DNA from 3 places in the Paenibacillus sp. V4I5 genome. Region 3 is predicted to be linked to each of the others. Evidence: riboswitches for the same ligand, from Rfam matches in the RefSeq annotation. Region 3 holds a riboswitch; each other region holds the start of a gene.
What was found. A riboswitch is a leader RNA that binds a small molecule or an ion and turns the genes downstream of it on or off. The one in region 3 is predicted to bind cyclic di-GMP.

Region 1 (3,282 bases), 5.7 Mb from region 3:
CTTTCATTACGTATATCCGACAGTTTTTTCAACCGATTAATAACATTACTCAGCAGTGGAATACCCTTCAATCTACGACGGTGTCTGTCAATCGAATTTGGAATATCTTCTCCATTCAACCGGAAGTAAGGGATAAGGAAGGCGTGTCGCCGCCCTCGTTGCCCGACGTGAAAGGGGACATTCATTTCAACCATGTGCATTTTGGTTATTTGAAGGATACAACTGTTATTGAGGATCTAGAGCTTCATATTGAACCCGGCGAATTGATTGGTATTGTGGGGACGACGGGTGCTGGTAAGAGCTCGCTGATTAGTCTGCTTTGCCGCTTTTATGATGTGCAGGAGGGAAGTATCCGCATTGATGGCACGGATCTTCGTGATATCCCGCAGGCCGTACTCCATCGTATGGTTGGACTTGTGCAGCAGGAACCGTACTTATACGCAGGCAGTATTCTGGACAATGTCCGGATGTTCGATGAAACCATAACGCGTGAGGAAGTTATAGAGGCATGCCGGATGGTTGGGGCAGACATTCTCATTTCACGAATGAAGGATGGTTATGAGACACGCATATCCGAGAGAGGAAGCGGGCTTTCCGCAGGAGAGAGACAGCTGATCTCGTTCGCGCGAATTATCGTATTCCAGCCGAAAGTACTAATTCTAGATGAAGCTACAGCGAATTTGGATTCACAAACGGAGCAGTTGATTCAATCCGCGCTGCAGGTCGTTGCTGAGGGAAGAACGACACTTGTTATCGCGCATCGCATCTCGACCATTATGCATGCTAACCGCATCATTGTAATGAGTCAGGGGAAAATTGTTGAAGAAGGGAACCATGCTCAATTACTTGCGCTTCGTGGCTATTACGAGCAATTATATCTGCATTCACAGGGGAATATGGATGCTGCGCAAACGATTTCATAGCAGACATGCACCGCAACTGAGGTGTGAAAATAAGCTTTGTCCGACTCCTTGTTAGGAAATCGTGACGAAGCTTTTCTTCATTTTATATGCGTGATAAAAGTCCTAGAAAGACTCTAAAAGTTTCTATCGTTGTATTGCATAAATGGATTGGTATATCTGTCTTGAGAGAGAGTTTTGATCCTATTTTACCTTTGGTTAGGGAAAATGTTAAAAAAGCAATATAGTTACAATATACTATCTTTACAAACAATACTGGAAAATTGTGTTGTTTTATTTATATTACTATACTATACTAATGTATAAAATTGTAAAGTTTTGTTGTCGATTATTGTCGAAGATGGGAATTTTCACCTACAACTTTATAATGGCAAACCTATTGAAAAATAGGGACGCAAAGCTAGAGGGACTACTGGCGGAGCAATCCACGAAAGCCGCAAGCTCAATCACCGAGCTCGTTTCCAGTACCCAAAATGACAGCATTCTTGTCATGGAGAGCATTGTTCAAGGAAATCAAGCCGTTGAACAAGGTCAAAGCTGGATTAACGATACGTATGAAAGTTTTAAAGTTATTTTTAATGGAATTTCTGTTTTCTCCAATCGGACAGACCACTTGATCCATACATTAGAGAGAGCGGAAAGATCCTTTGAGACTATTTCTAACGCCATGCAGAAAATCTCTGGAATTACTGAGGAACAATCTGCAGGCTACGAGGAAGTGGCGGCGGCGGCTCAAGAGCAAAGTGCTTCCATTCAGGAAATAACCTCAGCGATTCGCCAACTATCTGATATGGCTGTTGTACTGCAAAGTTCTGTTCAAAAGTTTAAGAATACAGATTGAATATAACGGCTTTCTTCATTCGATACTTGCCAGCCTAGTGCTGGCTTTTTTGTTATTTTAAAGTCTTGTCATCCATAGGCTAATGATCTGGTACTAGGAATAGATAGTACTTCTCAAACTGAACATCTCTAGTACAATAAGAAGTAAGCGAGAGGAGGAATATCATCATGAAATCTAAATTTGTTACGATTCAACTAGGCTATGTATTGGGAGCTAGTGCTCTACTAACCGCCATTGTATATTTTTTTGCTACGAATTGGGAGAAATTAAACCGCTGGGAGAAATTCATTCCTATCTTTGTGCTCATTATGGGCTTTTACGGCTTATCAGTATGGCTTTCTCGCCAAAATGGCAGGCAGTTTCTAAGTAAACTTAGCCTGTTTGCGAGCTGTATATCCTTCGGTGTAGGTGTTGGGCTCATTGGGCAAACCTACAATTCTCATGCTGACAGTTACAGCTTGTTCGCCGTATGGTTCATTCCGGCATTTTTACTTGCCCTATTAACTAGATGGCAGCCCTACTATGCACTGGCCTATATTTTGGGCCATCTCGCTTATGGGATTTATTTCTTTGGACGTTGGGGAGGGAGTTCAGATGCGGAAATCATCCAAATTGCCATCTGGCTCGGAATCTCCATTGCGAATGGCATCTTGTATGTTCTGACCGAGCAGGGGCTTTTGCAATCGTCTTTTCTCAAATGGATCTCTTTTCAAGTTGGGATGGCTGTTTTAGTCGTGGCTTCCAATTCACAAGAGTACGAAAAGTACGGTGTCTTTATGAACTTACCTCTCGTCCTAGTACTTGCGATAGCGATTTACTATACACACAAGACGAGGAACAAAGCTTATCTATTGTTTGCGGGTTTGTGGGTATCGATCTCGGTGACCGTCAAATATATCGAGCTTATTATCCAGCATTATAACGAGTTGTTTTTCATTGCCAGCTTGTTGTTTATTATCTTGTTCATCTTTGCGAATGTAAATTTCATGAACTTTATTCGTTCTTGGAATCCTGCATCCAAGCATTTGGATCCGGAAAATCACTCAGATCTAGAAGCTTCGGATCAAGCAAAGCCGGATGGCGATTTTACCAAATGGGTCGTCCGTGTTCTCACTGTATCAGTCATCATTATTGGTTCGATTCTGGGAAGCTTGACGATCATTGGGATCGTTACAGTTGTACTAGGATTTGATGAACCGGAGAATGTATTGATAGGTTTTGGTTTTGTCACTGTCATTGCGATGATCATAGCGAAAAAACTAAATGCATTAGTGCGATACACGATTCTCATTAGTGGACTGCTGCTTGGCGCGGGAGCGGCTGTTTTTACGGAAAATGTTCCTATTCTCTTGGTTTTCCTTGCTCTTACGGTTGCAGCTTTTATCTACATTACTGGTTTGGTACATCGCATATTCTTCTTTCTTGCTGCCGTCATAATTGCTGCGTTCGTACTAATCAATTGGATCGATAGCGGCATTATAGTCCTTACAGTGCTTACCAGCTTATTATTCCTTATGTTTG
Region 2 (3,282 bases), 2.3 Mb from region 3:
CTTTTGGCATCCTGCTTCAACAATCCTCAGCAGAGCAAGTATTGAAACCAATTGACTTTACAATACAAGCTGCGTCTGGGGATAAACAAATCGAAATAACCTCAGTAAATTCTTATATTCAGCATTCTCTATTGGTTCCTGGGATGACGAACATTACTGCTAGCAAGAATTTGGTTGGTGTGGTCTTTGATCCCATTACGAATTCTTACTACCCAGTTCCAACGTTTTTCACGGTTAGTGAAGATGGAACACTGCAAGCAAATATGATGCGTAAGGGTAATTCTATTTATTCCTTAGTGAAGAATGTAAAAACCTTTGAAGATGTACCTTCGTCTCATTTTGCCAAGGAGGCAATTGAAACCCTGGCATCTAAATTCATTATTTCTGGTTATGATAACGGTTCTTTCGGATATGACAGACCAGTTACACGTGCTGAATTTGCTGCCTTACTTATAAGAGGGCTGGGCATTCAGCCTAAGAGTGGATTGCCTGCAAAATTTAATGATGTACAGACAAACGCATGGTATGCTGCACCTGTGTATGCTGCTGTTGAGGTTGGTTTAGTAAGTGGATATGAGGATGGTACCTTTAAACCAGACCAACCGATTACCCGTCAGGAAATGATGAAAATGGTTCACAGCATGCTGCAAGCAGGTGGATACACAAAACAATTAACGGAAACAGAAAAGAATGCGGCTATTAACAAATTTGGAGATCAATTGAGCATTCAACCATGGGCAAGAGAGGCTGTTGCCGTTGGTATACAGGAAGGCATTGTTAATGGTGTTACCGATTCGACCTTCTCCCCTGCAACGCTAGCGGACCGAGGACAAAGTGCTAAGATACTGTACCAAGCTTTAAAGGTTTTAAATTTTATTAATTAAATGTAGCAGGTGAATGTGGCGACCGTACCCTAGATGGGAACGGTCGTTCCTTATTTGTAGGACGGGATATCAGCACGATGGTAGGTATTAATGGAGAAGGGCGTAACGCCAAGAACATTGTCCTACTTAAACTTTTTTGTGTAAAATCACACACATTGTGTACTGAGCACCTCTTTTTTGTAGAAATATGTTGAATTTCATTATTTTATGGAATACCATGGAAATAGTTAGTTCTTTACGACTAGCAATAATGAGCGAAACACACCTAATATCAAGCAATAATGAACAAAGGCAAATCCATCGAAAGGTGGAGACGCAAAGCCACGGGTCTAAGCCATGAGTCACACTTCATGGGACGATAGCCGGGTTACTCTTTAGAGGCTTGTTTTTTTATTGCCAAAAAAGAAAGGAGGGTCCCAAAATGGCAACCTATCTTATGCTGATTAAAGTGTTCGACGATGCCGAAAAGGTCATTTACAAATTTGGTCCAACAGAAGAAAGTTTGGGTGAAATTGAATTTAATCTAGTTCATGAAGAATTTCGGCAGCTAGAGAGAGTTCCAGGTACTACCAAAGACCATATGTTCATGAAGGCTGCTTCAGCTATTGCAAGATGTTATGCAGAGGGAGACGGTTTTCCGGACAAAACTTTTTTTGCTTCATAAAGAATTGTCTTAATTCTAACATCGCTTCCGGTTCGACTAGAGATTGTTTTTGATATTATGGATCTTGATGATTGTGAACCGCGGGATATTAAAAGCACGGTTATCGTTTCTTATAACCAACTAAATAAGATTCAGAGTATTCCTGTTCCGGAAGGGCTGTAAAAGAAGAGGTGGAACAAAAATGATATTTATAAGAGATGCGAATATCAAAGCCATTTCTATAGGCTTATTCATCTATATAGTCTGCCTTTTCGCATTTCCCCTTCTATTGGCCTTATTATTTGTAGGGATTAATGACATGAATGATTTTGAAACGCAAACATTTAAGGAAATTGATCTCATTACGGAAGAGGCGGTATGGTACTTATCTGCACTTACTGCAGGTTACGCTGCTTCATTAATGTTTTGTGATGGTTCTTTGTTAGATGATGTGCAAAAAAGCTAAGCTTGGCCACTCGGCTAGACTTAGCTTTTATTGCGTTGTCCGACCATAATCGCTTGGATGCCTTTATTATTCCCCCCATAACGCTTCACAAATGCCGGCTCAATCCACCTCTTCTCCGAATGCTCACGCCCCTGAATCACGATACGGTCCATATAAACGTCCACAACGATGCTCTGGCTAGCCGCGCTGCCTTCAGGCTCATTATTTGCATTCCATATTTCCTGTACTGAGGCGCTGGATACGGCTAGGAACTCCAACTGTTTTATCTGCTTAGTCGTCTCCAAATTCCAGTGGGTATGTCCACTGAAGAACACAATATTCGGATATGCATTCACAATCGCCCTGAGCTCTTGATGCTGTACAACTCCGAGCTCTTGATCCGAGCCGTCCACGGTATGAACGAGTGGTTGATGCAAGAAAACGAAAATAGGCTTGTCCGGCGCTGCAGCCGCAGCTGCCTTCAATTTTTCCTGAAACCAAGTAAGTTGTTCAGTGGATAGATAGGCATCCTCTTTCACGTTAGGATCCACATCGCGATAAAATTCACCACCAAGAAATAGAAAGTGATAGTCCTCCATGACGAGCTCATGGTAGGGCTTTTCATAGTTAAACATCTGATGGAACAGGTCAATTGCTTTTTGGCTTGTCCATTTCGGATTCAGCTTGCTGGTATCCTGATCGCCATTCTCCGTTTGCCACATCCCATAATACTCATGATTACCCATCGTTGCATGAACGGGAGGTAAGGTGTGTTCGCTCATAATGCTGACTAGACTCCGATTATCTGCTTCGTTGCCATTGCTGAGGTCACCATTGAGCACCATAAGTCTGCTGTCAGGTCGGATGAGATGATGATCGGCTAAAGCCGCACGGAAGCGCTTTTGTGAATCTTCGTCTTCTGCACCCACATGTACGTCACTCAGCACGGAAAAAGAAAAGAGTGGTTCATTACTTGCTGTGGATGTTTTTTTAGGAATAGTACGAAAAAGTTTTACCATAGGCAGTGGCTCTTTACTAAGAATATCCGCCATAAATGATTTCGAAACAGGCGCTATCGCCGTTGCTTCCCAAGCAAAGGTAGGGAGTAGTAGAAGGAATAAAGCGGATAACAGGATGCGTATAGTTAACGTTTGTAATTGTTGTTTCATATAAGTAAAACCTTCCTTTTCCCAGGATAAAAGCGCGGGTTACCAAGTTTGTTAAGTATTTAACCAATATGTCTGTCGTATAAACACTGTTTTTGACTGACACAGGTCTTAGATGCGCCCCGACTAAGGTCTAGGAACAAA
Region 3 (3,282 bases):
TTGTTTTATCAATGATTGTTCTAGAATCGATCATTGTTGGCAATATGCCGCATAAAACAAGGTCCAGTTTTTTAACCTCTTTGATGTGAATCATTGTTGCGATGTATCTGTCCAGCGCGTCATAACACATTGGTTCGCATTGTAGCATGACGATTGCATAGTCGGAAGCTACTAAACCATTAATCGTGTGCTCTCCGAGATTTGGAGGTAAATCAATAAGTATGTAGTCGTATCTGGCCTTTACTTTATGTAGTGTATCTCTCAAAATGGTCGAACTCATTGAAGGATTTTGATGGATAAGCATGGGCAGAGTTGCAAGCATTTCATCAGCCGGAATGAAGTGAAGGTTGTAGGTTAACTTGCGGATGTAGGGGGTGGGATTCATGTTTTTACATGCCTCAAAAATAGTCATTTTGGAGTAATCGTGTATATCTCGTTGAGTAAGAAACTGTGTCAAATTGCCTTGGCTATCGAAGTCGACACAGAGAACCTTGTACTTCTTAGAGAGAAGATACCCCGTGATGGCCGTGGTTGTCGTTTTGCCAACGCCGCCTTTTTGATTACCGATTGAAATAATGGCTCCCATAACCCATTCCTCCTTATTTCTGTAAACCTTTATTCCTGTATATAGTTCTACAATAGATCTATTTAAAAGGGGGTCATGCACGGTCAAGTTGAGAGTGTATTCGGCAACCATAGCGCCAGGAATTTCTCTTTCAAATCAATTTTCTGTATATGTATCCATAAGGTCACTTTTCGCCAAAATAATAGGACCTCAACAAAACTACGAATGAACAAAGAATGATTAGAACCACCAGCGGTTTATTCGAAAATCCGATGCCCAAAATATGACAGAAAGTAGATAGAAAGCATATATATCAAACTTTGGAAAAACAGATACATGTAAAACCGTAATCATTAGTAGAGTAAGAATGAATCCGTATCGAAATACATAATCACGGCTAAATAAGTGATGGTCCAAAAAGTTGAATGGCGAGGCATTCAGGTGGAGAGCATTGTGGGCATTCACGAACTCAGTACCTTTTTTACAGCTTCAGCTACCCTGTCTTTATCAAAAGGCTTCACAATAAAATCTCTAGCGCCAAGGGTAATGGCTTCAATAACAAAGGATTGTTGCCCCATTGCGGATACCATAATGATCTTTGAATCGCTCTTGTAACTTTTAATTTCCTTTAATGCCGTAATACCATCCATCTCGGGCATTGTGATATCCAACGTAATCATGTCAGGTGAATGCTGTAAAAAAAGAGAGATGGCCTCAAGTCCATTCGATGCTTCGGCTACAATTTCATGCCCTAATTCTAAGAGGATGTTCTTAATCATCAATCGCATAAAGATAGAATCATCAACAACCATTAGTCTCGCCATATTAATTATCACCTTTCAGAGGGACTTTCTACCTAGCTATTTACTGTTATAGAACATAAGGAAAACTCCCCTTAAAAGAAGAATAAGGGGAGTTGTGGATATATCCCTTCCTTCGGTAACTGGCAAGCATAGCGAAGTATTTCGCCTTAGCTCCTTTAGCTTTGCGTCACTAATTTTCATTAGCTTTGCTCTTATCGTTTAGCAGAAGAATTACTATGTATTCTAAAGTATAGCACTCTTAATACTAGTAATAAAGTACTAGTATTAAAAGTTTCAGCGAGGCAGCCCTTGATTTATGTTAACCAAGATGAGTTATGCTGCCCGAATCCGTCGCGAATATCAAGCAATATTTGTAAGACATTCGGGAAATTGGATCATTTAGATGTGTTATAGGTAAATAATGCCCGATTTCAGTGAGAAAGACGAACGATTCTCTTGATTAATTCTGAAATCCTATGTATTATTAAGATAGATTTTAACGCATAAGGGTTGATAATTGATCTTGAAGGTGATTCCATGCCACAACTAGATTCTAATGAATACAAGAAGAAGCTGTGTCACCTCTATAACGAAATCTCCAAAGAGTTGTTTGGGTTTGGCACAACATTGCTGAAGGTTTCAATTGATCAGAATATTATTACTTTTCATGCCAAGCACCGCCGCTCACCGCGTTCAACTGCATTGGAAGGCGAGGCGCCAACGCTCAAACACGAAGTCGATTTTTATATGTCCTCTATATACAAGAAGAGAATCCGGGACAGGCTGGAGCAAGAACTGGGCTTATCCATGGATGCGGTATTAAGGGATTATGATCCGCCGACGCAATGGGCAATAACGAACATTATTCTTAAACAAACCGAATAGTTTAGTCGAAGGTGTTCTCTTTTGATTTATCTTAAGAGGAAACCACATGTATACCAATAGATGTCACTTTGCATTGTTTACAATGAAGAGTGCTCTTGATTAGAAGCTTCTTTCTATCAAGGGTACTTTTCTTTTTTTTTTGTATAGCTGGATTTAAGGCGAAACGCGCATATTTCTGGGGTCATGAAGAATACTAGTAAAAATTTAACAGGGGATTCACGCATTAAAATTATACATGATAAAACTTGGGAGGACGATGAATGATGAGACAAAAAATGGTTCGTGGTTTAATTTCTTTATCTGTAGTAGGACTAGCCTTAACAGGTTGCGGCACGAAGGACCAGGGTAATACAAGTGGAGCTACGACAGCACCCACAGCAGCTGCCACAGCGGCATCCAAAGGGGAACCTACAACTTTAATCATTTCCACCTGGGGTTTTGCGGATGATTTCTTTAAGAAAGAAGTGTACGCGCCGTTTGAGAAGGAGCATAATGCCAAGATTGTTCTGGAGATAGGAAATAACGCAGAACGTATGAACAAAGTGAAGCAGGGCAGCTCGAGTGTGGATCTCATTTATTTATCTGACTATTACGCACAACAAGGAATTGAAGCGGGACTGTTCGATAAGATCGACCGCAGTAGGATTCCGAATTTGAAAGACATTTATGATCTGGCCAAGGCGCCGCTGGGTGAAGATTATGGTCCAGCCTACACGGTAGGTCGACTAGGCATTGCTTACAATCCGAAAGCAACAACCAAAGAAATCAAGTCATGGAGCGACCTATGGAGTCCAGAACTCTCCAAAAAGCTGACACTTCCTAACATCACGGGGACAACTGGCCCAATGGTCTTGGATGCAGCATCTGTCGTTGCTGGAAATGCTACGTTTAATGAGGATCAAGCTTTTGCAAAAATTAAGGAGTTGAACAAAGGAGTCGTTAAATACTACGGCCAAACCTCCGAATTCGTAAACATGTTCGCACAAGGGGAAATTGCTGCTGGTCCTATCATGGAAATGTACGTGAAGG

Region 1: linked by a shared signal. The riboswitch ahead of QFZ78_RS10250 (hypothetical protein) and the one ahead of QFZ78_RS35440 (response regulator) in region 3 are both predicted to bind cyclic di-GMP.
Region 2: linked by a shared signal. The riboswitch ahead of QFZ78_RS25625 (hypothetical protein) and the one ahead of QFZ78_RS35440 (response regulator) in region 3 are both predicted to bind cyclic di-GMP.

What each region holds. Positions count from the first base shown of each region.
Region 1 covers NZ_JAUSZB010000002.1:1,769,801-1,773,082, reverse strand. Annotated here, with positions in the region: gene QFZ78_RS10255 (ABC transporter ATP-binding protein) at 1-923, shown strand, start outside; cyclic di-GMP riboswitch class I at 1,280-1,374, shown strand; gene QFZ78_RS10250 (hypothetical protein) at 1,411-1,761, shown strand; gene QFZ78_RS10245 (GDYXXLXY domain-containing protein) at 1,929-3,282, shown strand, end outside.
Region 2 covers NZ_JAUSZB010000002.1:5,174,774-5,178,055, forward strand. Annotated here, with positions in the region: gene QFZ78_RS25620 (S-layer homology domain-containing protein) at 1-884, shown strand, start outside; cyclic di-GMP riboswitch class I at 1,165-1,259, shown strand; gene QFZ78_RS25625 (hypothetical protein) at 1,306-1,548, shown strand; gene QFZ78_RS25630 (hypothetical protein) at 1,730-1,993, shown strand; gene QFZ78_RS25635 (metallophosphoesterase family protein) at 2,014-3,141, opposite strand.
Region 3 covers NZ_JAUSZB010000002.1:7,452,149-7,455,430, forward strand. Annotated here, with positions in the region: gene QFZ78_RS35435 (ParA family protein) at 1-586, opposite strand, end outside; gene QFZ78_RS35440 (response regulator) at 1,027-1,389, opposite strand; cyclic di-GMP riboswitch class I at 1,501-1,589, opposite strand; gene QFZ78_RS35445 (hypothetical protein) at 1,906-2,253, shown strand; gene QFZ78_RS35450 (ABC transporter substrate-binding protein) at 2,517-3,282, shown strand, end outside.